2 linked regions of the Puniceibacterium sp. IMCC21224 genome follow. The main gene of each other region encodes a partner of the protein of the gene in region 2 in a complex. Links are inferred from orthologs where the notes say so. Each region holds a gene or a part of one and is shown on either strand. Other genes may lie near its edges.

Region 1 (14,771 bases), 300 kb from region 2 along the record:
AGATAGTCCGACATCTGCTCGGCAACCTGAAGCGCGACGTTTTCTTGTGCCTCGGTGGTCGCGGCACCCAGATGCGGTGTGCAGACCACGTTCGGAAGGCCGAACAGCGGGTTCTCCTTGGCAGGCTCAACCGCAAAAACGTCCAGCGCCGCTCCGGCCACGTGGCCCGAGGTGAGCAGATCCGCCAGCGCCTGTTCGTCAACCAGACCGCCACGGGCACAGTTGATGATCCGCACGCCTTTCTTGGTCTTTTCCAGATTTTCACGGCTCAGGATGTTGCGGGTCTGGTCGGTCAGCGGCACGTGCAGGGTGATAAAATCGGCACGTTTGAGCAGATCTTCAAGTTCGACCTTTTCAACACCCATCTTGTCGGCCTTTTCTTGGCTCAGGAACGGGTCATACGCCGCGACCTTCATCTTGAGACCACGAGCACGGTCGCAGACGATACCGCCAATGTTGCCGGCGCCAATGACGCCCAGCGTCTTGCCTGTCAGCTCGACCCCCATAAACTTGGACTTTTCCCACTTGCCCGCGTGGGTCGAGGCGCTGGCCTCGGGGATTTGCCGTGCCACGGCGAACATCATCGCAATGGCATGTTCGGCGGTTGTGATCATGTTGCCAAAAGGCGTGTTCATGACGATCACACCCTTCTTGGATGCGGCCTCACGATCGACGTTGTCGACCCCTATCCCGGCGCGGCCAATAACCTTGAGGTTGGTCGCAGCGGCCAGGATCTTTTCCGTCACCTTGGTGGCGGACCGGATGGCAAGGCCGTCATACTGGCCAATCACTTCGGCCAGCTTGTCCTTGTCCTTGCCCAGATCGGGCTGGAAATCGACGTCGATGCCGCGATCCTTAAAGATCTGCACGGCAGCGTCAGAGAGTTTGTCAGAGATGAGTACGCGGGGGGCCATTTTGGTGGTCCTTCAAAGAATAGGGAAAGGCTTGGGCCACAGGCGCGGCCCACGAATTTTCGCAGAAAATTCTGATTCAGGCTGGCTGGGTCAGCGCCGCGATCTCGGCATGGAATGCCCAATCGAGCCACGGCAGCATCGCGGCGATATCCGCCGTCTCAACCGTACCACCACACCAGATCCGCAAACCCGCCGGGGCATCACGATAGGCCCCGACATCCAGCGCCACACCTTCTGCCTCAAGCCGTTTCGCGATCGCTTTCGCAAAAGCAGCACCATCCGTGATCCGCGCATCGGTGAACTTGAGACAGACCGAAGTGTTCGACCGGGTCGCTGGATCGTTCGCCAGATTGGCAATCCAGTCATTGGCATCGCAGAAGTCAAAGATCGCCTGCGCGTTGGCATTGGCGCGAGCCATCAGGCCACTCAGCCCACCGACGGTCCGCGCCCAGTCGAGCGCCAGCAAATAATCCTCAACCGCGAGCATCGACGGAGTGTTGATCGTCTCACCCACAAAGATGCCTTCGATCAGCTTACCGCCTTTGGTCATGCGGAAAATTTTGGGCAAAGGCCAAGCCGGAGAGTAGCTTTCCAGCCGCTCAACCGCGCGCGGGCTCAGTACGATCATGCCATGTGCAGCCTCGCCGCCCAGCACTTTCTGCCAGGAAAAGGTCGTCACATCCAGCTTGTCCCACGGCAGATCCTGCGCAAAGGCCGCGGAAGTCGCGTCGCAGATGGTCAGACCGGCACGGTTCGCCGGAATCGCATCGCCGTTCGGCATCCGCACGCCCGAGGTTGTGCCGTTCCAGGTGAACACGACGTCGGTGTCGTAATCCACCGCTGCCATATCGACGATATCACCGTATTCGGCAGTCTTGACCTCGGCCTCGATCTTGAGCTGCTTGACCACGTCCGTGACCCAGCCCGCGCCAAAGCTTTCCCACGCGACCATGGTCGCGGGACGTGCGCCCAGCAGCGACCACATCGCCATTTCCATCGCGCCTGTGTCCGAGGCAGGCACGATACCGATTCGATAATCTGCCGGGATGTTCAGGATCTCGCGAGTGCCTTCGATGGCCGCCTTGAGTTTGGCCTTGCCAACACCTGCGCGATGCGACCGGCCCAGAGGGGCGTCAGCCAGCTTGCTCAGCTCGAATGCAGGGGGTTTGGCGCAAGGGCCAGACGAGAATCGCGGGTTGGCTGGCCGCGTGTCAGGTTTACGCGCGTCGCCGCGCGATGCCGGTTGTGTAATAGCCATTGGTGCTATCCTTCCAGATAAGCGCCCTTCGTTGGGGAAGGGTGTCCCGCCGCCGGGATTATCCAAACCGCATACAACAAGCAAGCCCTGTTGACTCTGTTCCCGCAGTTTCATGCGGCGTAATGCGACACAAAACGGGACGTGGATCAGCCGCCCACCGCATTGGCGCTTTCGCCACAGGCGAGTCCGTCTGCCCTTTCGGCAGTTTCACCCAGAAAGACAAAGCGATCCGGCATCCGGGCGAAAGCTATTCAGCCAAAGCCTCGGCCACGGCAATATCTGCCATTCTCAACACAGCTTCGCGGGAGGAAGCGACCGCAATAAACCGACCGTTGTGGCAGAACTTCGCGCCCGCGACACCGCTGGCGTTTTCAAGCGCCGCGTCGGTCAGCCCCGCCCAGGCCGCGGGGAGGTCGGCGCGGTTGTCGAACGTATCGTCACCCACGCGAATCGTCGTCAGGGTCCAATCGCTGCCGCGCGGGTGAATGACGAACAGGAGGTGATCTGCCCCGGTCTTTTCAACGGCGGCGCGGAACGGCATGCCCATCGGCAGGTCCAGCACACGGCCCTCGCCTGCGGCCTCGATGGCGTTCATCACCATGGCTTCGGCGCGGAACTTGGCGGCTTTGCGGTTTATCTGAGCTTCGACAAGCGCGCGCGCCACCGGCAATGCCGCCATAAAGGCACGATCGTCTGCGTCCGCTTCGCGATCATCAAACACGGTTTTCAGGCTTTCGAGCAACACCGGCAACGTCATGCCAGAAAACAGCGGCCCCGCCTCGGATGTGTTGACTGCGCCATTATCGACGAGGTCAATCGGCAGCACAAAACCGCGATCAAACGAGGCGTGAATCGCCTCGATGTCTTGCTCAGGTACATCCATCGCACGCAGATAATCGCGGCCATACTGCGCCCAGATCAACCCAAAAGAGCTGTAAGGTTGCCCATCTTCGCGCAGCGGATTGGGGCGCTGGTGGTGATCGAAAATCTGTGCCCCGGCATCAAAATCCCCACCAACATCATAAATGATCCGGCCATTGTCCGGAGTGATCCACGTCTTGTCCCGGCTGCGGATCAAGGCGGCCCCGGGAAACAGCCGAGACAGAATAACAGAGGACAATAGCTCATCGGCATGAAAGCCGCCGGAATGGGTCACAAGGTGGGTGATCGTCATCAGATACAGGCTCCAGTCGGGCTTAAATTGATTTGGGCGACCCAATTGGCCGCCCTTTGGGTTGTTCTGAGGGTGATTCTGTGTGGACCGGTCACAAACCAAATCGTGCGCCGCAACGCAAATTGATCCACAACGTGTAGAATAGACATCCGCCTTGCGGGATCTTCACCCCGTTTCCGAGATGGCTTTGCCCCGATCTACAGCGACTAATGCGTCCAGACGCTCTTGCGATTGACAGCAAAATTTTCCGCATAGCCGCGCTGACGGATATTCGGTTTGCGCTTGTTCGGGTCAGACACGTCGACATTGATGCCATGCTCGCGGGCGTATTCCAGCGCCGCTTCTTTCGTGTCGAACCGCAACCGCACTTGTGCCTGGGTGTCGTTTGACGACGTCCAGCCCATCAGTGGATCAACCTCGCGCGCGGAGTCGGGTGCATAGTCCAGAACCCAGTGCCGGGTTTTGCCCTGCCCCGAGGACATGGCCGTTCTGGCAGGCTGATAAATACGCGCGCGCATGGCATCCACTCCTTGATCTGTCCTCTTATCGGCATTTATTGCCCGCTCGGCAAGAGCCGCAAAATGTCATATGCCGTGGAACGGTGGTCGGTTGATCCGTCAACTTACCCCGGCTCCTGCCAGTGGTTGTCAGCAGCCCCCCTTGAAGGCGAACAAAAGAAGATCAATCTTAGGGCATAGCCCAAGGAGAACCGTCATGGCCTTTGCCCATTCCGACAAGACCGCGCCGGTTCTGCACGCCCCGGCACCCCCGACCCGCGAAAAGCTCGAAGGGGGGATCGCCTTTCGCATGGCCACCGAATTTGAGCCTGCAGGTGATCAGCCGAACGCGATCCGTGACCTGGCGGCGGGTGTGCGTGCGGGCGAACGCGATCAGGTTCTGCTGGGCGCGACCGGCACCGGCAAGACATTCACCATGGCCAAGATCATCGAGGAGACCCAGCGCCCCGCCATTATCCTTGCCCCCAACAAGACGCTCGCCGCGCAATTATACGGTGAATTCAAGGGGTTCTTTCCCGACAACGCGGTCGAATATTTCGTCAGCTTCTATGACTACTACCAGCCCGAAGCCTATGTCGCGCGGTCCGATACCTTTATCGAAAAGGAATCCCAGATCAACGAACAGATCGACCGGATGCGCCATTCGGCCACCCGGGCGCTGCTCGAACGTGACGATGTGATCATCGTCGCCTCGGTGTCCTGCATCTATGGCATCGGCTCGGTCGAAACCTACGGCGCCATGACCCAAGACCTGATTGTTGGCTCGGAATACGACCAACGCAAAGTGATGGCGGATCTGATCGCGCAGCAATACCGGCGCAACGACGCGTCCTTTCAGCGCGGGTCGTTCCGGGTGCGTGGCGATTCGCTGGAAATCTTTCCCGCCCACCTCGAAGATCGCGCCTGGAAGCTGTCATTCTTTGGCGAAGAACTGGAAGCGATCACCGAATTTGACCCTTTGACCGGCGAAAAAACTGGCCGCTTTGACCGCATCCGCGTCTATGCCAACTCGCACTATGTCACGCCGAAACCGACGATGACTCAGGCGATCATCAGCATAAAGAAAGAGCTGCGAGAGCGCCTCAACCAGCTGGTGAACGACGGCAAACTATTAGAGGCGCAGCGGCTGGAACAGCGTTGTAATTTTGATCTGGAAATGCTTGAGGCCACCGGCGTTTGCAACGGCATCGAAAACTATTCCCGTTACCTGACTGGTCGCGCACCGGGTGAGCCGCCCCCCACCCTGTTCGAATTTATCCCCGACAATGCCATTGTTTTCGCGGATGAATCCCACGTTTCGGTCCCGCAGATCGGCGGCATGTACAAGGGCGACTACCGGCGCAAATTCACATTGGCCGAGCATGGCTTTCGCCTGCCGTCCTGCATGGACAACCGCCCGCTGAAGTTCGAGGAATGGGACGCCATGCGCCCGCAATCGGTGTTTGTCTCGGCCACGCCGGCCAAGTGGGAAATGGAGCAGACTGGCGGCGTGTTTACCGAACAGGTCATCCGCCCCACCGGTCTGGTCGATCCGCAGATCGAAATCCGACCGGTCGAGATGCAGGTCGACGATCTGCTGGACGAGGTACGTAAAGTTGCCGCTGACGGTTACCGCACCCTCTGCACCACGCTGACCAAACGCATGGCCGAGGATCTGACCGAATACATGCACGAACAGGGCATCCGCGTACGCTATATGCACTCAGATATCGACACGATCGAGCGGATCGAGATCCTGCGTGACTTGCGTCTGGGCGCGTTCGACGTGTTGATTGGTATCAACCTGCTGCGCGAGGGCCTTGATATTCCCGAATGTGGTCTGGTCGCGATTCTGGATGCCGACAAAGAGGGCTTTTTGCGCTCGGAAACCTCGTTGATCCAGACCATCGGTCGCGCCGCGCGCAATGCCGAAGGCCGGGTGATTATGTATGCCGACCGCATCACCGGCTCGATGGAACGGGCCATCGGCGAAACCGATCGCCGCCGTGCCAGACAGGTTGCCTACAATCTGGAACACGGCATCACCCCGACGACGATCAAAAAGAATGTCGATGACATCTTGCAAGGGCTCTACAAAGGTGATGCCGACATGAACCGGGTGACAGCCAAGATCGACAAGGCCCACGGCGGCAACCTTAAGACTGTGCTTGAGGGGCTGCGCACCGACATGCGCAAAGCCGCCGAGAATCTGGAGTTCGAAGAGGCCGCCCGCCTGCGTGACGAGGTCAAGCGGCTGGAGGCGGTGGATCTCGCGATTTCGGACGATCCGATGGCGCGGCAATACGCGGTTGAAAAGGCGTCGGAAGAGGCGATCAAGGGACGAGGCCGCTCAACCGCCGGCCGGGGCGGCATGCGCGGAGGCAAGCCGCGACGGGGGCGCTGACAGAAAGGCGTCACCATACGGACGGCGGACAACGTCCCGATTTCCGCCCCCAAACAGCAGAACACTTGGCAATTGTTGTGCCATCACTATCTTGGTGACATGCGACTCGCCTTTCTCTTTCCGCTACTGCTGCTTGCAGCCTGCGCAACACCGGTCGAGCGTTGCGTGAATCAGGCCAGCGCGACCTACCGCGCCGCCTTTGCGGAGTTGCAGCAGGCCGAGGCGACGCTGGCGCGAGGATACGCCCTGCGCCGGGTTCAGGTTTCAGTGCCATATTTCGGAAGATGCCGTGACTCGGACGGCGAACTTTATCCCTGTTTCCGGGAACGGTACCAAACCGTGACACGGCGCGAAAATGTCGATCTGGAACAAGTACGGCGCCGCGCGCAGGATCTGCGCAATCAGTTGCCCGGCTTGCAACGGTCCGCCGATGCCGGTGCGACGCAATGCCGGGCAGTCTATGCCGAAGCCGAAACTACTCCCTGACCCGCCTTCTGGACTGATCGCGAGCGACCGTCCACACAATCAAGCGTGACTGATGCCGCCTGTCCGCCAAACACATCCCCTCAGAGATCCGCGGAGTCCCGGACGGGTCACTATTCCAGCTTGCCCGGACCGTGGCGCAGGATCACCGGCACGATGAGGTCTTCTTCGTCCTCCAAATGCCGTTCGAGCAGCGTGCCAAAAGACAGCAATTCTTGCCGGAATGTTCCCAATTCGCCTTTGCCTTGTAGCACTGCATTGGCGGATTCAGTGAACCGGTTCAGCAACCCGTCCATCGCGTGATGATCGGCATCAAGAATGTCGAACCCTTTGCCCAGCTTGGGTTCCATCCGGCCCAATACCGGAAAATAATGCGCGTCTTCGATCTGGTGATGGCCGTGCAATTGGCTGACCATCATGCCGCCGAATCGCGACAAGCGCGAGGCTTGCTCGCGCCCGGGCATCTTTTTGTCCATCGCCGCCTCGACATCCTGCTGCATCACAGTGCGCAACTGGCGAAACATCATATGCCGTTCGAGCCAGAATTGCACCAGACCGGCAAAATGACGATGCCGTTCCCATCCGTCACGCGGAAACTCGGCCAGCAGGGCACGCAGCCCCTCTGGCATTTGCTGACGGGTCCCCAGGCTCAGATCATCCATGCGCCGCACCTCCGCCCCGCCACATGGCACAAGCGGAGGCAAAGTCAATCACCGCACAACGTGAACCGTACAAGGGGCATGCCGAACCACATATGTCGTGGTGGATCCGACAAAAATGTCCTCAAAGCCAGGCCGGTGTGCCGACATGACAATCAGATCCGCAGCCTTGGTTTTGGCATGTTCGACAATCGTGCGACCAGGATGACCTTCGATCAGCAGCGTTTCAGCCGGACCGTGATCCTTGGCCAGTTGTTCCAGTTCAGCCCTCATCGCGCCATGCGACTGGGCCATGATATCCACTGCGACGTAGGCGGTCACGTAGACCGGGATCGGTTCGACCACATGGATGAGGGTAATCACCCCTCCCTCGGACAGAAGGCTCCGGGCGACGTCAAGCTCGGCTGAGGAGCGAGCTTCGTCGCCAATCGCGACGGGTACAAGGATGTTGCGGTACATGAGCGGTACTCCTTTGTCTCATGGCGATATCTTGGGACGTATTGCCTCTGCGCGCCTTGATCCTGATCAGAAAACGGCGGCCACATCGTACATCACTGGCTCGAAACTGCGGCATAGTGCATGAATCCGCCGATTGCGTTCGCGCATTTCGGTGCTGCGCAACATAGCCTGAAAATCCTCGCGGCGGGCCCATTGCGAATAATTGGCGATTCTGGTCTGGGCATCGTTCACATGCAGACCCGCAGACAGAAACCCCGTCTGCTTTGAGATAAAGCTGTCATAGGCGTCTGTCAGTTCGTCCAGCAAATCCTGGCAGGTGCCAGGGGTCATTTCGAACGTTGTCAAAACCGTCTGGATATCGGTGGGACAGGTGATTTGTGGCATGGTATCCTCCATTGTCGACCCATATTGCCATCAATCCATCAGGTTGCCTAATGCTCAGACGTTTGGTTCGCCCTGCAGGCCCAAAAGCTTGCGAAATCCGGTCCAGTATCCCGGCAGGCGCGGCGGTTCGGCCATGCCGCGCAGTGCCGCATCCGCCCAACGTGGCATTTCGTCCCGCGCAAACCCCCTGCCCCAGTCCAGATAGGCCTGAGCATCGTCGGGGCGCAGACGGCAGGCGCTGCCAACCAAGCCGACAAGCGTTTCCGGCGCGGAATACCATTCATCCTGAATTCCGGTGACACGGGTCTGCATCAGCGGTCCGATCAGACGCATCAGCCGCTTGTCAGAAAATTGCAGCAGCATCCGGCCCATTTCCGCGCGGCTGTAATGGATCAGCGGCGGGAAGGTGTCAAAAAACACCGCGCTGCCGTCGACAATCGCAAAATTGCGGATCGAGGGGTGAAAACCGATTCGCGTGCCGATCTGGTCAGCGTTGTTCCAGAAACTGGCGATAACTTCACCTGCGGCCTGCATCATGGCCAGCGTCTGCGGCAAGTCCGCGCGCTGCATCTGCGGTCGCATCATGCTGTCAGCTGGCAGCGCCTCTTGAACGATCACGGGAATACGCGCGCCGTCGATGTCGAGCAGCGTGAATTCGGTTTGCGGCATCGGCACCCCGGTCCGCAGCAACGCCGCCACATAGTCGTCATGACACACCGCCAGCCGGTCCAGTGCCGCCGCATCGCGCAAGCCGCGGTACACCTTGATCACCTTGTCCTGATATGGCCCCGTCGCAGGCCGGAACGGCGCACAGAAATACCCGAGTTTCGAGATTGTCTGGCCCCGCGTCTCGCTGTCGGAACGGATCAGGGCGCGCAGCGCGTCGAGGTCATGCATCGGGCTCTCCTTGGCAGTTGCGCCCTGTTTAACGGGTCGCCAGCAGCTCCGCCACCTCTGCAGTGAGCGCATCCACCTCATCGCGCGCCGGCGACTTACCAATTTCAGCAGCACCCATCCCTTTGCCCAGCGCCTCGGCATAGATCACCCGGTTGGCGAATTGCGTCGCAGCGATGCGCGCGGTCAGCTTGGCCGCAGCCTGCGCCACATCTGCCGACAACCGCGTACCCGAGCGCGCCCGGTTGATCACCACCAGCGCCTCTTTGTCCTCGCGGCGCGTCAGATCCAGGACCCCCTCGGTCGCCCAAAGATCCACGTGGCTCATCGAGACAGGAACAATCACCAGATCCGCCGCGCGCAGGGCCGGGCGCAGATCGCTGTCCGCCTTGGGCGGCGTATCAACGATCACCACATCGAAATTGTCGGTCAGCTTGCGGATCTCATAGGTGATCCCCCACGCGGATGAAGTGGCAAACTCCATCCCCTCCACCAGCGATTCGTCGGTATCGAGGCGGGTCATAAACCAGCGCCCCAACGACCCCTGCGGGTCCGTGTCGATCAGCGCAACACTCTTGCCCGCGCGACGAAAGCCGATGGCCAGATTGGCGGCCATCGTCGTCTTGCCTGACCCGCCTTTTTGCTGCGCGACCGTGATGACATAGCCTGTCATGGCCAAAATTCCCTGATTCGCCCCTGTATTCACCTCCTGTGTCGCACGTGCGGCATGGGATTGACCACAATTCATGACTGTTAGCCCATTGAACCAACCGGCTTTAGCGCGGGCACCCTGTTTTCGCGGTGGGATATGCGGCACTTTCAAGGGCTACCGGCTAAGGGCGTACCGCGCTATTATTGCGCATGACATCGCCGATCCGCCACACCGATGATGAGGCACGACAGCTTGCCCAATCATTGATCTCCGACGCCCGATTTGGTGCGCTGGCGACCCGCGACCCTGCGACCAGCGCGCCGATGGTCAGTCGTATCGGGGTCGTGCCGGGGCCAGACGGCCTGCCGCTTAGCCTAGTGTCGGACCTGTCACAGCATAGCCGCGCGCTCAAATCTGACCCGGTATGCGCACTCATGCTCGGCGAACCGGGTGAGACCGGCGATCCGCTGACCTGGCCGCGCCTAAGCCTGCAAGGCACGGCGCGTTTTATCCGGCATGGCACGCCAGATCACGCAACGCTAGCCGCCCACTACCTGACCCATCAACCCAAGGCGAAACTCTATATCGGATTTGCCGATTTTTCCCTGCTCCGGTTCGACATCTCGGCCGCCTTCCTGAATGGCGGCTTTGGCAAGGCGTTTGAGCTGACACCACAGGACCTGCTTCCATAGAAAAAGGGCCGCCCTGCTCCCCAAGGACAGCCCAAATGACCTTCACACCGCGATGCGCCGGTCAAACAGTACGCGTTAATCCATGCGCGCGGTTACGTTCACATCACCCCGCATCGGCGCCGAAAACGTCAGATGGATCTGATCCTGGTTTGGCCCCAGCCTGATCTCGGTATGAGGATTGTCAAAAGCGCTAACATTCGCCTCGTTGCGCAACCGGCCACGCAACACCACCGCGTCCACGTCCTTGGACAACCCGTTGAACGGCAGCTTGTTGGCGAACGACACAGGCCAGACCGCCGCATGGGTGTTCTGCGAATGCGAAACCACCGCAGGGTTGGCGACCGCGTATTCGATGTTGTTGAAGGTGTTGTTGCTGAACGATACCTTCTTCATCTTGGTCAGGTCCAACTCGGCAAAACTGGTATCGACCCGCTCGACTTTGTTCATCGTCGTGCCAACACAGCGGAACGTGTTCCCCGATACGTTAAACCCGTTCAGAAAATGGCCAGTGCCATAGGGTTTGACCACGATGAACGAAAACCACGGCGCCACGTTCGACGACAGAAACACATTGTCGGTGATGGTAAGGCCGGCAAAGCCGAACCCACTGACGTAATCCGGTTCCGGTTCACGTTCGTTAGTCCATTCGATATGGCAATTGTCGACGTAATTTCCGGTGATTGTGGCGTTGGTCGCCTTCAGACACAACAGAATACCGGCGCTGCGGATACCGCTTGATGCAGGATCACCCTGAAAGACATGATTGCCCTGCACCACCGACTGCGCACCACTCAGCACCACAAAGTGCCGGAACTGCGAGGCACGGCAATTGCGGACCTTGACGTCATTTGCGTTGGCATTGATCGCTACAGACTTGCGGTTCTGCGTCAACACCCCGCCTTCGGCGCTAATGAACTGACAATTGTCGATCAGCATGCCCTGACACCCCTCACCGGGTGACGTGATGCCCCGATGCCCCGGCCGGTTAAAGGTGCAGCCCGAAAACTGCATAATCGTCCCCAAAGGCGACAACAGCACCCCGCTGGCTAGCTCAGCACACTGGAATTCGATGTCATCAAGCGCAAATTGATCGAGCCTGTCGAACCCGCTGAAATCCAGCAGATACCGGAACCGGGTAAAGGTATAGTTCTGCGTGCCCTGCGCGTCCGATAGCGGTTGCGACAGCGTGACCTCCTGCGCGGCGATATTCTTGGACCGGACATAGATCTCACGGCCGACGCCTGCCCCCTCGACCAACGATCCGACCCGCACGTTGGCCACATTGGTTACGCCTGTCAGCCGTGTCGAATTGCTCGCAGAATAGCTTGCCTGACTGGTCACCACGATCGGATCCCAGGTGCCGCTGGTTTCGGCACGCAACTGGCCGTTACGGATCACACGTCGCTGGGCATAGCTGTCGCGGTTCGGCACCGCCGCCTGGACGTCCAACTGCTCGGTCAGTGACACCCGCCGCCCGCCCAGATCCAGACTCTCGTGATCGGCGTTGTTCAGCAGCGACTGGATTGCCTTTTTTAACGCCATCTCCTCGTCGCCACCAAAAGCGTCAATGTACGCCGGCAGGTCAAAATTCCGGGTCAGCGACAGGATCGCATCCACCGGCATCGTCACCGACCCTTCGAACGCGACCCGATTGTCCAGGGTCACCGACTGCCCAAGGTAAAAGGTACCTTTCGAAACAAATATCTCGCGCCCGTCAGCGTCGGCATCCGCCGCTTCAAAGGCGGCACTATCGTCGGTCGTGCCATTGCCCACCGCACCATAGTCGCGAACATCGACGGTGTTGATCAGGTCGCGCAAAAAGACGTCGGTGATATCTTCGATGACAATATCGTCGATCCGAACAACGCCGCCCGTTGGTCCGGTCAGATCCAGTCCAAAATGACCATAGGTTGGCTGCATACCCCAAACCATGTCCACACCGCCACGATTGCCGGTGCCAATGATGGCGCTGACTTCGACCACTTCGCCGTAGCCAGTCAGCGCCGTGGACGGCCCGACCTCGGTCAGCCCCGCGACATGACCGCCGCCCGAGGTCCCGGCCCAGCCCGCAATCCGCACGGCCGGCAAATTCCCCGAGATCACTTTGACGCGCGCCGTCACCCGCAGATAGCAACCCGGCAGAATCGCGGTTTGACCCATATAGCGGAGCTTCTGCACAGCGTCGGTCTTTTGCAGTTCAAGACAACCGGCAAAATCCTGATCTGCCGGGACATACGCCGCCGTCGCGAGGCTGGCATAGGTGTTCGACCCCGGCACGCCGTCCCCGCGCGACCAGACGCTCAGTCCTTCGCCAAACGTCGTTGGCATAAACACCACGCCCTCGGTAATCGCCTTGTTCATTGCTGTCCCTTTCCTCACGCAACAGGGGGTGCCCCCGCTTTGGAAAAAGACCTAGTGCCGCCGGGTTAACGCCGTCCGACACCACCGTAACGGTCGGTGTTGCATCTTCGCCGCGATACCGCGCCCGGCCAGATAAGAACGCGCAGGCCGGATCAAACCCCGAAAGTTGGCGTAGCGCTCAGGCAGAGACTTCAGGCTGTTGCAGTATCTGCACACCACCAATGCGCCATTCCCCGTCCTGCATCACCATTTGGTAGTCCAAAACATGGGTCATGCCCTGCCCGTCACGCACGATCACCTGCTGCCACATATTGCCCTCAATCTGGCGCAGCGAACCAAAGCGGACGTCGTCGGGCCGCCAGACCATCGGATACCCTTGTTGAACCATCTTGCCAAAATTACCAGCCGATCCAAACAACCCCTGAATTGTCGGGCTGGCATAACCAAAAGCTCTGTCCAGATCATCCGCCAGAAAGGCATCTATCTGCGAACGGATCGTACCTTGAATCTCGGCATTGTCCGAAGTCTGGGCCAAGGCTGCTCCGCTGAACAGGGCCGCCATTATCAAACCAATCATGAAACCACGCATCACTCTCTCCACATCAAAGAATGTAGAATAAGGTAATGCGACCGCGCCTTTGGTCAAAGCGCAGCCTGTCCGAACCTAGTTTAGCGCATTTTCGATCAACGCGATGCTGTCCTTGATGCCGTAAAGCGCCACAAACCCGCCAAAGCGCGGACCTTGGCTCGCTCCCAAAAGCACCTCGTAAAGCGCCTTGAACCAGTCACGAAGCGGTTCGAACCCATGTTCTTTCCCAACGGCAAAGACGATGGATTGCAGTGCCTCGTCCTCGACCGGGCCATCGTAAGCGCGCAGCCGCTCGACCAGATCGCGCATCGCTGCCGCTTCTTTTTCGTCAGGCGCACGGAACACTTTGGCTGGCTTCACAAAATCCTGATAATAGCGCACGGCAAAGCCTGCGGCCTGATCCAGATCAGCATGAGTCTGGGGGCTTGCGTCAGGCGCATAGCGGCGGATAAAGCCCCAAAGCGTCTCTTTGTCCTCGGCCCCGGACACCGACGCGAGGTTCAGCAACATCGCAAACGGCACCACCATCTTCGATTCAGGTACTTTGCCGCCGTGGATATGCCACACCGGATTGTTGACCCGCGCCGCCGCATCCTGCGTCACATAGGCCCGCAACTGTTGATGGTATTCATCAACCGCCTTTGGGATCACATCAAAATGCATCCGCTTGGCCGTCTTGGGCTTGAGATACATAAAATAGGACAGGCTCTCGGTGCTCGCATAGGTCAGCCATTCGTCGATCGACAGCCCGTTGCCCTTGGATTTGCTGATCTTCTGCCCCTGATCGTCAAGGAACAGCTCATAGGTGAAATGCTCTGGCGCCTTGACGCCCAGCGTCCGGCAGATCCCGTCATAGATCGGCGTATTAGTGCTGTGATCCTTGCCGTACATCTCGAAATCGACGCCCAGCGCGGCCCAGCGGGCGCCGAAATCCGGCTTCCACTGCAGCTTGACCTTGCCTCCAGTGAGCGGAAGCGTCCATTCACGCCCGTCCTGATCGTCGAACGTAATCTCGCCCTTGGCGGCATCGACGTTCTTGATTGGCACATACAGCACGCGCCCCGTCTCGGGATGGATCGGCAGAAAGATCGAATAAGTTTGCTGACGCTCATCACGCAACGATTTCAGCATGATCGCCATCAGTTCGTCATACCGCTCGGCGCAGCGCAGCAGAATTTCATCGAACTGGCCGCTGGCATAAAATTCCGTCGCTGAAATGAACTCGTATTCGAACCCAAAAGTGTCCAGAAACCGCCGCAACATCGCATTGTTATGCGCGCCAAAGCTGTCATGTGTCCCAAACGGGTCCGGCACAGATGTCAGCGGCTTTTGCAGATGCTCGTCCAACTGC
Region 2 (14,869 bases):
GTGCCCTGTTCGAGGCAGTTCTGGGGACCCGTCAGCGGCGGTCAAACAAATCGCTGCCCCGATCAGGGATCTGGATACCCGCACGTGCTGCAAGGTCGATCTCATCGCGTGAGCCGGGCGTGCAGGACACAAATTCGCTTTGGGTGCAGTACGGCAAACCTAATGCCGCGATCAGTGGCGCGTCGTAGTGACCGGACAATAGCAGGATGCCGTCGCGGGCCAAACGATCGCGCGTCCCCTTGCTGTTGTCCGAACGTATGCGCCGCATGAAGTCCTGTTGTTGGGCCACCGCCTCGACAACGTCGCGGGTGATTGGTGTCCTCTGTACTTCGCGGAACAGATTGGCCATGCGTTGATTGCCGGATTTGCCCGAAAATATCCGTTCAATCACGTCTGTTGGCATCGTACGCCAGAAATTCGCAGGGTAGGGATGATCGCGCAGCAGCCACAGGATGTTGGAGAACCCCTGCGCTGAGACGCTTTTTTTGGCATCTTTGTTCTGGCCGTGGGTCAGATATTCTAGGCGCGCCACAAACAGGCCGAGGTAGCAAATCGCCCGCTCCTCGTCGGCGGCGACTAGAATGCAGGGGTGGTCAACTGCTTCGGTTGGGATCATCCAATTGTTGCCCATTGTGTTCTTGATATCGACATCCTGTCCCAGAATGACGGTATCCAGCTTGCCCTTGGGCAGGCGCAGCATCGCGCGCAACTCAATCTCGACCCGCGTGCCGATATAGGTCTTTTCGGTCTTTTCCAGCTCGTCGTACGAGCGCCGCCCGGTTTTGGGCGTCATGATCACGTCATCAACACATTGGCGCAGCATGACAGAGAACTGGGTGACCAAGGCGTCGTCGCCGCCCGCGCGCTTTGATATCTCCTTCGCGATGGCGGTCAGGGCAGTGTGGTCACTATGTCCTGCGACAACGGCGCTCTCTGGAATGGTTTTTTTCAAATGCTCATCGTCCTGAGCCTCTGTTGTTTCTCAACAAACTGTCGCGTGTAAAGCCGTCTGAGACGGCTATGCGTTGACTGTGCGCAGCACCCGCTTGCGCAGCGCCTTGGCGATCTGGCCGGACACCGCCTGCGCCACAGGGGGCGGAAACGCATTTCCCACCTGCTTGTACGCGTTGGTTTTGGCCCCGGTAAAGTGCCAGTCGTCGGGAAAGCCCTGTATCCGGGCCACCATTGGCACCGTCAGGCGCGGCATCCCGGTATGAAAGGCATCGGGTGCCTCGGGCGCAATGGTTCGCCCCTCAACGCCGAGAGTGGCCCAGGCGGCACGGGCACGGGTTGGGCCAAGGTCGGGGCCGCCATGCTTTTTTGAGCCGCCAACAATGGTTGGGGCAATTTCGTCGGCTTTGGTTGCCCAGTCGTCCGCGCCAGGCCAGCCACCGGCGGCCATCAGGTCGCGCAGGGTTTCACCAACGGTGGACGGGTTATGTGGATTCGGTTCGGGCCAGTCAAAAAAGTCCGCGCGCTGCCTTTGGACAGCCACGATCACCACGCGGGGTCGAAGCTGCGGCACGCCAAAATCCGAGGCATTCAAAAGCCGCCAGTCGGTCCTGTACCCCAACTTGTCCAGCTGAGTCTTCAACCGCTCGCGATAGTCGTGGAACACGGCATCCAGAAATCCGCGCACGTTTTCGATCATCACGGCGCGGGGCCGGGCCGCATCCACGATGTCGATGGCATCATTAAACAGATTGCGTTCGTCCTGTTCGCCCAGTTGTTTGCCCGCGACCGAGAAGGGGGGGCAAGGCAAGCCACCAGCCAACAAATCCATGCCTTTGTAGTCGGCGGCACGCTCCTTGAAGTGACGCATATCTTCTTCGAGGACATTCCACTGTGGTCGATTGTGGCGCAGCGTGTTGCAGCAATGTTTGTCAATCTCGACAAGGGCGGCGTGGGCGAATCCGGCCTGCTCCAGCCCAAGGGCCTGACCGCCGGCGCCGGCGCAAAGTTCAACGGATGTCAGCATTTTGCCGGCCCTCTTTTCGCAGATAAAATCCGTTGTGCGCGTCCGGCGCAACCTTGGAGTGGCGCAGGGGCATATGTTCCACGTTCGTTCCTATCGAAAATTGCCGCGACGGGCAAGCCTTGGCGACGCAACGCTCTCAAAAGCAAAGGCCGCCCGAAAGGGCGGCCTTGGATGCGTAGACTTTGCGTATCGACTGGAGCGGGCGAGGCGATTCGAACGCCCGACCCTAACCTTGGCAAGGTTATGCTCTACCCCTGAGCTACGCCCGCGCTTCAGTCGTTATCAACGCCATTGGAGCGGGCGAGGCGATTCGAACGCCCGACCCTAACCTTGGCAAGGTTATGCTCTACCCCTGAGCTACGCCCGCGTACCAATGGATGTCGGGGCGGTGTATCCAGTACCGCGCGCGTCTGCAAGTAAAAAAATCCCAGTTTTTGACGAACCAAAAGAGTTCTTTGGCGAGAACGCTGAACCAGCCCTTCCGCCGCCTAGCGTTGGATGGAGGAATAGCGGACAAAACGTAAAAACCCCGGATCAGAGATCCGGGGTTTCGTCATATTGGTATATCAGCTGTGTTCGAACAGTGCATCATGCCTTGCGGCGAAATGCTCCGAGTCCAACCAGTGCCCCGAACAGCAGGAACGCTCCTGCAGGAAGCGGAACCGGTGAGGCGAAGCCCTCGGGCGGTGTTTGGATCGAGAAAGAGAACCCGGGTGCATTTACGTCGTTCCCGGTGAACGAAAAGCTTGCTGTTTCGGCCAGCAGCGTCAAAGTCGGCGACCATACTGTCAACAGACCGGCAAGGTTCCAGCTCGAAGCAAAACCAGGATTTGCTGTTACCGACGCGATCGCTGTGTCGGAAATTGTAAATGTGATGTTGTGCGATCCGGAAACCGCCGAAAAGGTTTGTCCATTATTGACAGCGCCAGTGCTCAGCACAAGATTGCCCACGGACACCAGATCAAACCCTGCGTATTCACCTCCGGACGATCCTTCGAACAGGCTGCTCGAGAATTGGATTGTCGAACCTGGTGTGATCGGGAGGGAGGAGGCTTCGGTAAAGCCAATACCCGTAAGCGACCCGATGGTCGCCGCATGCGCGGAAAACGCGATGCTCGATAGTGCTACAGTTGCTGCGACAGCAGCGATTTTGAAGAGCTTCATGCCTGACCTCATTATAAGAGTTTACTTACTAAGTCTTTGGACTTTGGCTAGCAAGCTTTGACCAAATCGTAAAGAGGTTTATTCAAATTCAATGAACTGCGCGGCGAAGCGAATGTGATTCTGAACCGATCTCGGTACTGAATGAAACTTGAGAGGCGCCCGGCTTTCAAACTTTGAGAAGCGTGACTTTCGGCCTGCGCTGATATGCTTTGGCGCGGGCCGAAAGTCGTATTTTTCAGTTATTCCAGCTCAATCAGCAGATCTTTGGCGTCGATCTGGCCGCCGGCCTGGACATGCACCGCCTTGATCACGGCGTCGCGCTCGGCGTGCAGACCGGTCTCCATTTTCATGGCTTCGATGGTCAGCAGCAGGTCGCCTTCTGTGACTTTTTTGCCGACCTGTGCCGATACGGTGGCGACCACGCCGGGCATGGGGGCGCCGATGTGATTGGGGTTGCCAACCTCGGCTTTGGGACGTGCGATGGACGTGGCCTTGGCCTTGCGGTTGGGGACACGCACAGCGCGGGGCTGGCCGTTGAGTTCAAAGAACACCCGCGCCTCGCCATCCTCATGGGTTTCGCCAACGGTGATCAGGCGAATTTCCAGCGTCTTGCCGGGGTCGATCTCGGCGGTGATCTCTTCACCCGGTTCCATGCCGTAAAAGAACGTCCGCGTTGGCAGAACCCGCACCGGGCCGTAGGTTTTGTGACGGCCCATATAGTCGAGGAAGACCTTGGGATACATCATGTAACCCATCAGATCCTCGTCATCGACCTCTTTGCCGTCCATCTCTTTGCTAACCTCTGCGCGCGTGCTTTCCAGATCAGCGGCAGGCACGTGTTTGCCGGGACGTTCGGTGTTGGGCTTTTCGGCTTTCAGCACTTTTTTAACAATTGTATCGGGAAAGCCACCCGGAGGCTGGCCGAGGTTGCCGCGCATCATGTCGATCACCGAATCGGGAAAGCTGACGTCTGTGGCGGGATTTTCCACGTCGGCGCGGGTCAGACCCTGAGAAACCATCATCAGCGCCATGTCACCGACCACCTTGGACGAAGGCGTCACCTTGACGATATCGCCGAACATCTGGTTCACGTCAGCGTAGGTCTGCGCAACCTCGTGCCAACGCTCCTCGAGCCCCAGCGAGCGCGCCTGCGCCTTGAGGTTGGTGAACTGCCCACCCGGCATTTCGTGCAGGTACACCTCAGAAGCGGGAGCCTGAAGCGAGGATTCAAAGGCGGCATACTGGCCGCGCACCGCCTCCCAATAGTTGGACATTTCGCGGATCACCGACATATCCAGCCCGGTGTCGCGGTCTGTGTTCTTGAGTGCCTCGACCACAGACCCGAAAGTCGGCTGAGAGGTGTTGCCCGACAGCGCGTCCATCGCCGCATCCACCGCATCGACACCGGCAGCAGCGGCAGCCATGATCGACGCGATGGCGGCGCCAGAGGTGTCATGTGTGTGGAAATGGATCGGCAGGCCGACTTCTTCCTTCAGCGCCTTGACCAAAGGCCCGGCGGCCGAAGGTTTGAGCAGCCCCGCCATGTCCTTGAGCCCCAGGATATGCGATCCGGCGGCCTTTAGTTCCTTGCCCATCTCGACATAGTATTTCAGCGAATATTTGGCGCGGGCCGGGTCGAGGATATCGCCGGTATAGCAGATCGACCCTTCGAGCACCTTGCCCGACTCAAGCACAGCGTCCATCGAGACGCGCATGTTTTCAACCCAGTTGAGCGAATCAAACACGCGGAACACATCGACCCCGGACAGCGCAGCGCGCTGGACAAAGGCCTGCACCACGTTGTCGGGATAGTTGGTATAGCCAACGCCGTTCGACCCACGCAGCAGCATCTGCGTCATGATGTTGGGCATCTTTTCGCGGATATCGCGCAGGCGCTGCCATGGGCATTCCTGCAGGAACCGGTAGGCCACATCAAAGGTCGCACCGCCCCAGCATTCGACCGAGAAGAGTTGCGGCAGGTTGGCAGCATAGGCCGGTGCGGCCTGAATCATGTCGATTGACCGCATCCGCGTCGCCAGTAGCGACTGGTGCCCGTCACGCATGGTGGTGTCGGTGATCAGAAGCTGTTTCTGCGCCGCCATCCAGTCGGCCACGCCCTGCGGTCCCTTTTCGTCCAGCAAGTTACGGGTGCCTGGGGTGGGTGTTTCGGTGCGCAAGATCGGTGCCTTGGCGGGTTTGAGATCGGGGTGCGGACGGGCGCGGCCCTCAACCTCGGGGTGACCGTTCACGGTTATGTCGGCGATATAGGTCAGCACCTTGGTGCCGCGATCACGGCGCTTTTTGAAATGGAAAAGCTCGGGCGTCTCGTCGATGAATTTGGTGTGGTACTGGTTATTCAGAAATGTCGGATGTTTCAGCAGGTTTTCGACAAAGGCGATGTTCGTGCTGACGCCGCGGATACGGAATTCGCGCAGGGCGCGGTCCATCCGGGCGATGGCCTTTTGCGGGGTCTGTGCTGATGCGGTGATCTTGACCAGCAGCGAATCGTAGTAGCGGGTGATCACGCCGCCGGCATAGGCGGTGCCGCCATCAAGTCGGATGCCCATCCCCGTGGCCGAGCGATAGGCCGAAATGCGGCCATAATCGGGGATAAAGTTGTTCTGCGGATCTTCGGTGGTGATCCGGGTTTGCAGCGCGTGGCCGGTCAGGCGGATGTCATACTGGCTGGCCTTGCCGGTGGCTTCGGCCAACGACTTGCCCTCGGCGATCATGATCTGCGCCTGCACGATGTCGATGCCGGTCACTTCCTCTGTCACCGTGTGTTCGACCTGCACCCGGGGGTTAACTTCGATAAAGAAGAACTTGCCCGAATCCATATCCATCAGGAATTCGACCGTGCCCGCGCATTCATAGTTAACATGGGCGCAGATCTTGCGACCCAACTCGCAGATTTCTTCGCGCTGTGCCTCGGAAAGATAGGGTGCAGGGGCGCGTTCCACGACCTTTTGGTTGCGGCGCTGAACCGAACAGTCGCGTTCGAACAGGTGGTAAATGTTACCGTGGCTGTCGCCAAGGATCTGCACCTCGACGTGGCGGGCGCGCATGATCATTTTCTCAAGATAGCCTTCGTCGTTGCCAAAGGCAGCAGCGGCTTCGCGACGGCCTTCCTTGACCTTCTCCTCAAGCTCCTTCTCGGCCATGATCGGGCGCATTCCGCGCCCGCCGCCGCCCCAGGACGCCTTGAGCATCAGCGGATAGCCGACCTCGGCTGCCTGTTTCTTGATCAGCTCCATGTCGTCACCCAGCACTTCGGTGGCGGGAATGACCGGCACGCCTGCCTCGATCGCAACCCGGCGGGCGCTGGCCTTGTCGCCCAACTGGCGCATGGTCTTGGCCTTGGGGCCAATAAAGGTGATGCCGGCCGCGTCGCAGGCATCGACAAATTCCGGGTTCTCGGACAGCAGTCCATAGCCGGGGTGGATTGCGTCGGCGCCGCATTCCTTGGCCACTCGGATGATTTCGGGGATGCTCAGATAGGCGGCGACGGGGCCCAGCCCTTTGCCGATGCGGTAGGCTTCGTCGGCCTTGAACCGGTGCAGGCCCAGCTTGTCCTCTTCCGCAAAGACGGCGACCGTCTTTTTGCCCATTTCATTGGCAGCACGCATGATGCGAATGGCGATTTCACCACGGTTGGCGATGAGGATTTTCTTGAAATCGGGCATGGGGATCTTCCTGGGACTGAGGATGCCATTAAGGGTACGTAAGAATTATCCGGGCTACAACTCGGGGCAACGCGTAGGTTCGTCGTCTGGGGGCGGATGCCTTGTTTTGCGGCGATTGTATCAATTGGTGACGGCCTGTCCGCGCAGGTCAGCGGGCTTGGCAACGCCAAGCTGGCCAAGATTGGCAACAAGATCGCGTTGTAGGATATCGATCAGATGCGCAGGCCCGTCGCGCCCAAGCGCACCCAGCGCATAGTGGAATGGACGACCCAGCATGACAAAATCGGCCCCCAGCGCGATCGCGCGCAGGATGTCGAGGCCGCCAGTCACACCGCTGTCAAAGATCAGCGGCAGCGTGGTCTGCGCCCGGATCAGTGGCAACGCCTCGATGCTGGCGGGGGCGGCGTCGAACTGTCGTCCCGAATGGTTGCTGACCCAGATCGCATCGACCCCCGCAGCCTGCAGGCGCGGCGCGTCGTTCGGGTCCAGCACGCCCTTGACGATCAGCGGGCCATCCCAGTGTTCGCGCAGCCAGTCCAGGTAATCCCAATCCGGCGAGGTGCGCAGAAGATAACCGACATGGGCCGTAGAATCACGCGCGCCGGTATCGCTGCTGTAAGTATCGAGCGTGCGCATATGCGGCATGCCGATCCGCGCGGTGCCAAGCGCCCAGGCGGGCCGCAGCGCAACCTGCGCCAGTAGGCGCGGCGTCAGTCGGGGCGGCTGCGTCAGGCCCGATCGCAATTGCCGCTCGCGGCGCGATGCAACCGGGACATCGACGGTCAGAACAAGGGTCGAGAAACCAGAATCACGCGCACGCTTTAGCATGTCCTTGCGAATCTCGGTGTCGCGGGGCGGATAGAGTTGAAACCAGCCCTTGCCACCGGTCAGCGGGCCGACGGTTTCGGGCGTCTGTGCCGCGACAGTTGACAGCGTATATGGCAGCCGCGCGTTCGTGGCGGCCTGCGCCAAGAGGCGTTCGGCATCGGGCCAGATCAGACCGGACATCCCCAGCGGGGCTACGCCGAACGGCAGCGGATATTCCTCGCCCAGTAACGGTGTGGTGAGGTCTGGCGCGATCTCGCCGTGCAGGATTGATGGCACGAACCGCACCTGATCGAGCGCCTGCCGGTTGCGGTTCAGGGTTGCTTCGGTGCCGGTGCCACTATCGAGGTAGTCCCAGACGAAACGCGGGATCCGGCGACGCGCCTGGGCACGCAGGTCCGAGATGGCGGGAAAGCGACTATTGGCATCCATGCCGCATGAATGGCGTTTTGTCGCGGCGGCTGCAAGAGGGGCAATGCCGCAACTGCATTCTATTAGGCAGTCCGCACGGCTCAACCCAATGATCCGGTCGGCGGGCAACAGATATTGTTACGGAACAATGCCCGAACATCTCTTTATCTCGGGGGATATCGCGGCTACTCTGGCAGGATGAGCAGTTTCGATGAAATGGACGCCTTTGAAGGTGCATCGCTGTCCGCGCGCGCGATGGCCGCGCGACCTGCGCCCTATCTGGACGAATTGAACCCGGCGCAGCGCGAAGCGGTCGAGACGATGGATGGCCCGGTGCTGATGCTGGCGGGGGCAGGCACCGGCAAAACCAAGGCGCTGACCGCGCGAATCGTGCATCTTCTGAACACCGGGCGCGCCCGCCCAAACGAGATTCTTGCTGTGACCTTTACCAACAAGGCCGCGCGCGAGATGAAGAATCGCGTGGGCCGCATGTTGGGTGAGACGGTTGAGGGGATGCCTTGGCTCGGCACCTTCCATTCGATCTGCGTCAAGCTGTTGCGGCGGCATGCCGAACTGGTCGGGTTAAAGTCGAACTTTACCATTCTGGACACCGACGACCAGATCCGACTGATGAAGCAATTGATCGCGGCCGAAAAGATCGACGACAAGCGCTGGCCCGCGCGGATGCTGGCGGGCATTATCGACCAGTGGAAGAACCGCGCGCTGACCCCGGACAAAGTGCCTGCCGCCGACGCCGGAGCGTTCAACAACAAAGGGCCACGGCTGTATGCGCTGTACCAGGCGCGGCTCAAGGAGCTGAACGCCGTCGATTTCGGCGATCTGCTTCTGCATGTGGTGACGATTTTTCAAACCCATGGCGATGTGTTGGAGCAGTATCAACGCTGGTTCCGCTACATCCTTGTCGATGAGTATCAGGATACCAACGTCGCGCAGTATATGTGGCTGCGGCTGCTGGCGGCATCGCATCGCAACATTTGCTGCGTTGGGGATGATGATCAGTCGATCTATGGCTGGCGCGGGGCTGAGGTCGGCAACATCCTGCGGTTCGAAAAGGATTTCCCTGGCGCCCATGTTGTGCGGCTTGAGCAGAATTACCGCTCGACCCCGCATATTCTGGCCGCCGCCAGCGGTGTGATCGCCGGCAATCAGGGACGCTTGGGCAAGGAGCTGTGGACCGAGGCGCAGAACGGCGAAAAAGTTCGCCTGATCGGCCATTGGGACGGAGAGGAAGAGGCGCGCTGGATCGGTGAGGAAATCGAGGCCGGGCAAAAGGGCAGCCGTGGCCTGCGGGCATTTTCGCTGGATGAGATGGCGATTCTGGTGCGGGCGTCACATCAGATGCGCGCGTTCGAGGATCGGTTCCTGACCATCGGACTGCCATATCGGGTGATTGGCGGCCCGCGATTCTACGAGCGGATGGAGATCCGCGATGCCATGGCGTATTTCCGGCTGGTGATCAGCCCTGACGACGATCTGGCGTTCGAGCGGATCGTGAATACACCCAAACGCGGCTTGGGTGACAAGGCGCAGCAGACCATTCAGCTGGCGGCGCGATCAAGCGGCGTCTCCCTGCTGGAAGGCGCGCGTTTGACCGTCGATCAGGGGCTTATCAAGGGCAAGGGCGGTGCCGCACTGCGCGAACTGGTCGACGGGTTGGCGCGCTGGAGTAGTAAGATTCGTGGGCCGGTCCGTGAGGTTGGCGCCGACCCCGACAGTGTGATCGACGACGACTTCGGGGCGGTACGTTATGAATACGGCCCGCCCGAGATCAGCCATATGGAACTGGCCGAGGTCATCCTGGACGAAAGCGGCTACACGACGATGTGGCAGAACGATAAAACGCCCGAAGGGCCGGGGCGGCTGGAAAACCTCAAGGAACTGATCAAGGCGCTGGATAATTTCGAGAACCTGCAAGGGTTTCTGGAACATGTCAGCCTGATCATGGACAACGAAAGCGACGATGGTGGCGCCAAGGTGTCGATCATGACACTACACGGTGCCAAGGGGCTGGAATTCCCGATGCTGTTCCTGCCGGGTTGGGAGGATGGGTTGTTCCCCTCGCAACGGTCCATGGACGAAAGCGGCGTCAAGGGGCTCGAGGAGGAACGGCGGCTGGCCTATGTCGGCATCACCCGCGCCGAAGAGCTCTGCACGATTTCCTTTGCCGCCAACCGCCGCGTGTTCGGTCAATGGCAGTCGGCGTTGCCGTCACGGTTCATTGATGAATTGCCCGAGGATCATGTCGATGTGCTGACGCCGCCGGGACTGTATGGTGGTGGCTATGGCGCGGCAGGTATGGGTGGTGTGTCCAGCGGCATCGAAAGCCGTGTCGCCGAGGCGAATGTTTACAATTCTCCGGGATGGAAACGGCTACAGGCGCGGGCATCCGAACGGTCGGTGAACCAGCCAAAGGTCAGCCACGGCACGGTGATCGACCTGAACGCAGTGTCGTCTTATGTGATGGGTGAGCGGGTGTTTCACCAGAAATTCGGCTATGGCGCGATCATCGGGATCGAGGGCGACAAGCTCGAGATTGATTTTGAAAAGTCCGGTGCCAAAAAGGTCGTGGCACGATTTATCTGTGCGGCGGATGACGTGCCGTTCTGACGGGTGGCGCGTCAAAACAGCGGGCTCAGGCGATGCGATGTGTGTGGTTGTACCAGGCGGTCTCACAATGTAGCGCCTCGCCGCGAAAAGAGGCGCAATAGAGGTCAATGCCCGCACCCATCGCTGCCCAGATCATCCGCGTCGACAGCAATCGCGCCGTCTTGGACGAATTATGGCACCGAGCGGAAAAGGTCATGTCGGGTGCTCCACCGGTCAGACGGTTGAGACGGATCGACAACACGAACAGCAATGCTTCGGTGAATTCCTCTTCGAGGGTCCCGTCGGGCATCGCGCTCGTGATCGCGGTTTCGAGGGTGTCGCGCCACATCTCGAGTCGCAAAGCCCCGGACAGAGCATTCCGGCTGGCTGAAGTGTCAAAGAAGTACATGTTCAAGCCCCACTACATCTTGTTGCCTTTCAGTAGTTCATCCATACGAAGCTAGCGTGAAGCGGGGGTTACAGCTGCGTGACGGTCTTGACCTGTGATGCAACGGGTCGTAGACCACATGCTGTGGCGATTTGTTACCGGATTGCGGGCCACGTAAAACATACCGCTAAAGAGGTCAGACGACGAGGGGACCCCCTTTCGCTTGGCCGCGACGGGGGTTTTTTTGTGGCCCATGAGGCCCGGGAGCGTAAGAGATGAAAAAACGGACACAGCTCGTGCATGGCGGCACCAAACGCAGCCAGTGGGGAGAGCTGAGCGAGGCGATCTTCCTGACTCAGGGGTTTGCCTATGACAGCGCCGAGCAGGCCGAGGCGCGGTTCATCCAATCCGGGCCGGACGAATATATCTATGCCCGTTACGGTAATCCGACCGTGCGCATGTTCGAGGAACGGATTGCACTGCTGGAAGGGGCCGAAGACGGCTTTGCCACAGCGAGCGGCATGGCCGCTGTCAATGGCGCGCTGGTGTCGATGTTGAAGGCTGGCGATCATGTCGTGTCGGCCCGGGCATTGTTCGGCTCTTGCCTGTACATCCTTGAGACGATCCTGCCGCGCTTTGGCGTCGAAGTTACCTTTGTTGACGGTGCGGATCTGGACCAATGGACGGCGGCGCTGCGCCCGGACACCAAGGCGGTGTTCTTTGAATCCATGTCCAACCCGACGCTGGAACTGGTCGACATCGCCGGGGTGTCCGCGCTGGCGCATACGGTCGGCGCGACCGTGGTGGTCGATAACGTCTTTTCCACCCCGGTCTATTCCAAGGCGATCGAGCAAGGCGCCGATGTGGTGGTCTATTCCGCGACCAAACATATCGACGGCCAGGGCCGCACCCTTGGTGGTGTGATTCTGGGCACGCAAGAGTTTATCCGCAAGACGGTCGAACCCTATATGAAGCATACCGGCGGCTCGATGAGCCCGTTTACGGCCTGGGTCATGCTCAAGGGACTTGAGACGATTGACTTACGGGTGCGGGCGCAGACATCCACGGCACTGGCTATCGCCGAGGCAGTCAGCGGCCATGACAAACTGCACCAGGTGATTTATCCCGGTCTGCCCGAGCATCCGCAACACGGGCTGATGCTACGCCAGATTGGCAAGGGCGGAACGATGGTGTCACTCGACCTTTCGGGTGGCAAAGAGGCAGCGTTCCGGTTCCTCAACGCGCTTGAGATTGTGCTGATCTCGAACAATCTGGGCGATACAAAATCCATCGTGACCCATCCGGCGACCACAACACATCAGCGTCTAAGCCCTGAGCAGCGCGCGTCGCTGGGGATTTCGGACGGTTTGGTGCGGTTGTCAGTCGGGATCGAGGATCCAGACGATCTGGTGGCCGACATTCTTCAGGCGCTGGCGCAGGCGTGATGGTTTTCGGCGCGGTTCCGGCTGAAACCGGGATCTCGCCGATACCTTTGTCGCGAAATGCTGCTTAGAATTGGAATTCCTTTACGCAAAGACCTATGTAAGCTGTCTGCGATGACGCAAAGGGGCCACCTGATGAACATTCACACGCCAGAGATTGATCGCGTGCCAAGCCGGGAAGAGGCTGCAAAGGCGCTCGCGCTGTTGCGGCTCTGGGCCGGCAAGGTACCCGATTCCGAGATCGAGGCGCTGGACCCGGTGCTGGCACGGCTGGCCCCGGATGCCCCGGCGGATGAATACCCGGTACTGTCGCGGGATTACCCCCAGAGCTTTGCCGTAACGGGTGCTTACAAGGCGACACTGCCGGATCTGCAAAACGGTTCGGCCACGCTGATCCGGGGGGCGGACCGCGCGATCCAGCATGTTGGCATCTCGAACTTTCGGTTGCCGCTGCAATACCGCACCCGTGACAGTGGCGCATTGACCTTGGAAACCAGCGTGACCGGCACCGTCAGTCTGGATGCGGGTAAAAAGGGCATCAACATGTCCCGGATCATGCGATCGTTCTACAAACACGCAGAAAAGACGTTCAGCTTTGGCGTGATTGAGGCGGCTCTCGACGATTACAAAAAGGATCTCGAGAGTTTTGATGCGCGGATCAACATGCGGCTGTCTTTCCCGGTGCGGGTTGAAAGCCTGCGCTCGGGCCTGTCAGGATATCAGTATTACGACATTGCGCTTGAGCTGGTCGAGACGGCGGGTGTCCGCCGCGAGATCATGCACCTGGACTATGTCTACAGCTCGACCTGCCCCTGTTCGTTAGAGCTTGCAGAACACGCCCGGCGCACACGCGGGCAGCTGGCAACACCGCATTCGCAACGCTCGGTCGCGCGGATTTCGGTCGAGGTGCTGGACGGAAAATGCCTGTGGTTCGAAGATCTGATCGAGATGTGCCGCAACGCTGTCCCAACCGAGACGCAGGTGATGGTCAAACGCGAGGACGAACAGGCTTTTGCCGAGCTGAACGCCGCGAATCCGATCTTTGTCGAGGATGCCGCGCGGCTCTTTGCAGAGCAGGTGCAAAAAGACCGGCGGATCGGGGATTTCCGTGTACTCGCCTCGCATCAGGAAAGTCTGCACAGTCACGACGCGGTGTCGGTGTTGACCGAAGGTGCGCTGTTCGCTGACGAATCCCTGGATCCGAAATTGTTTTCGACATTGTTCCACGTCGGCTGACGTCGGCGGGGTGGCGGGGCCGATTCTGACCGCGCGACAACATCTGTCGGGTCGCGCGGTCCGGCAGGGCGGGATGGCTTGACACTGACACGGGCGCAGGCCAACGCTGCGCCCATGTTCGACCTGCGCCCCGTTGCTTATGTGATCAGCCTGCTGGTGGCCATTCTGGGTCTGACCATGCTGTTGCCGATGCTTGTGGATATCGCCGAAGGGCGCGGCGCCTGGCCGGTCTTTGCCCAGAGCGCGATCATCACCGTGATGAGCGGCGCGCTGGTGGCGATGGCCTGTGCTAACTCGGTGCCCGACCGGCTGTCGATCCAGCAGACTTTTTTACTGACCACGGGGGTCTGGGTGGCGCTGCCGATCTTTGGTGCATTGCCCTTTGTACTGGGGGCGACCGAGGCGCGGTTTGTCGATGCGTTGTTCGAAGCGATGTCGGGGCTGACCACAACCGGATCGACCGTCTTTACCGGGCTCGAGGAACTGCCCAAAGGCATTCTGCTGTGGCGCGGGCTGTTGCAATGGCTGGGCGGCATTGGCGTGATCGTCGTAGCGATGGTGTTCCTGCCCGCGCTGCGGGTCGGCGGGATGCAGGTGTTCCGGTCCGAAGCGTTCGAGACCATGGGAAAAATCCTGCCGCGGGCGACGCAGATCGCGTCGAGCATTTCGACCATCTATGTGACGCTGACGCTGGTTTGTGCGCTGGCCTATATCGTGACGGGGATGAACGCATTCGACGCGTCTGTGCATGCGCTGACCACGGTTTCGACAGGCGGTTTTTCCAACTACGATGCCTCGTTTGGTAAGTTTTCAGGCTCTGCGGAATATGTCGCCTCGGTCTTTATGCTGCTCGCGGCGCTGCCATTTGTGCGCTACGTGCAGATGGTTAACGGCAACCAACGGGCGATATTCCGTGACAGCCAGGTGCGGACATTCTTTGGTATCATCTTTGTGCTGGTGGCCGTCATGGTGTTTGTGCTGTTGCGCACCTTTCCGCATCATCCCGAACAGGCGGTCCGAGAGGCGCTGTTCAATATCACCTCGATTATCTCGGGCACCGGCTATGCGTCGGTGGACTATATGTTATGGGGTCCGTTCCCGATTGCGCTCTTCTTTTTTATCGGGCTGATTGGTG

The links.
Region 1: the proteins of IMCC21224_RS07350 (region 2) and uvrB are in contact, whole or in part, in a crystal structure (PDB 7EGT), measured with the Thermus thermophilus proteins. The link is inferred for Puniceibacterium sp. IMCC21224 from one-to-one orthologs. Residues at the interface, in WP_096412145.1 of Thermus thermophilus: His654, Arg656, Phe657, Gln666, Asp668, Glu669, Lys680, Arg681, Leu682, Ser683, Lys685, Tyr686, Ala687; in WP_096411307.1 of Thermus thermophilus: Glu23, Leu25, Arg26, Asp27, Gly28, Glu29, Arg30, Phe31, Arg55, Glu326, Asp327, Phe328, Glu379, Ser382, Gln383, His398, Gly400, Arg401.

The regions. Positions count from the first base shown.
Region 1 is NZ_LDPY01000001.1:1,286,987-1,301,757, reverse strand. What follows is about bases 3,662-6,653. They hold uvrB (excinuclease ABC subunit UvrB), read left to right. Parts: upstream 3,662-4,060; coding sequence 4,061-6,247; downstream 6,248-6,653. Other genes in these bases: IMCC21224_RS05960 (excinuclease ABC subunit B), read left to right, coding at 6,347-6,653; IMCC21224_RS05970 (ETC complex I subunit), read right to left, coding at 3,662-3,864. In the rest of the region: serA (phosphoglycerate dehydrogenase), read right to left, coding at 1-914; IMCC21224_RS05980 (phosphoserine transaminase), read right to left, coding at 991-2,172; IMCC21224_RS05975 (MYG1 family protein), read right to left, coding at 2,420-3,346; more of IMCC21224_RS05970, read right to left, coding at 3,553-3,661; more of IMCC21224_RS05960, read left to right, coding at 6,654-6,733; IMCC21224_RS05955 (hemerythrin domain-containing protein), read right to left, coding at 6,844-7,392; IMCC21224_RS05950 (universal stress protein), read right to left, coding at 7,441-7,848; IMCC21224_RS05945 (antibiotic biosynthesis monooxygenase), read right to left, coding at 7,915-8,232; IMCC21224_RS05940 (DUF6206 family protein), read right to left, coding at 8,287-9,129; ParA family partition ATPase, read right to left, coding at 9,158-9,799; IMCC21224_RS05930 (HugZ family protein), read left to right, coding at 9,988-10,470; IMCC21224_RS05925 (glycosyl hydrolase family 28-related protein), read right to left, coding at 10,546-12,831; IMCC21224_RS05920 (DUF4864 domain-containing protein), read right to left, coding at 13,010-13,477; IMCC21224_RS05915 (lysine--tRNA ligase), read right to left, coding at 13,496-14,771. UniProt on the Escherichia coli protein: The UvrABC repair system catalyzes the recognition and processing of DNA lesions. A damage recognition complex composed of 2 UvrA and 2 UvrB subunits scans DNA for abnormalities.
Region 2 is NZ_LDPY01000001.1:1,588,715-1,603,583, forward strand. What follows is about bases 7,885-10,974. They hold IMCC21224_RS07350 (ATP-dependent helicase), read left to right. Parts: upstream 7,885-8,259; coding sequence 8,260-10,689; downstream 10,690-10,974. Other genes in these bases: IMCC21224_RS07345 (alpha-hydroxy acid oxidase), read right to left, coding at 7,885-8,082; IMCC21224_RS07355 (hypothetical protein), read right to left, coding at 10,715-10,974. Also shown: IMCC21224_RS07315 (NaeI family type II restriction endonuclease), read right to left, coding at 32-952; IMCC21224_RS07320 (DNA cytosine methyltransferase), read right to left, coding at 1,019-1,978; IMCC21224_RS07335 (VPLPA-CTERM sorting domain-containing protein), read right to left, coding at 2,567-3,142; IMCC21224_RS07340 (pyruvate carboxylase), read right to left, coding at 3,382-6,825; more of IMCC21224_RS07345, read right to left, coding at 6,946-7,884; more of IMCC21224_RS07355, read right to left, coding at 10,975-11,077; metZ (O-succinylhomoserine sulfhydrylase), read left to right, coding at 11,332-12,501; GTP cyclohydrolase FolE2, read left to right, coding at 12,634-13,734; IMCC21224_RS07370 (TrkH family potassium uptake protein), read left to right, coding at 13,849-14,869. UniProt on the Escherichia coli protein: A helicase with DNA-dependent ATPase activity. Unwinds DNA duplexes with 3'-5' polarity. Translocates on single-stranded DNA with 3'-5' polarity. Initiates unwinding more efficiently from a nicked substrate than double-stranded DNA.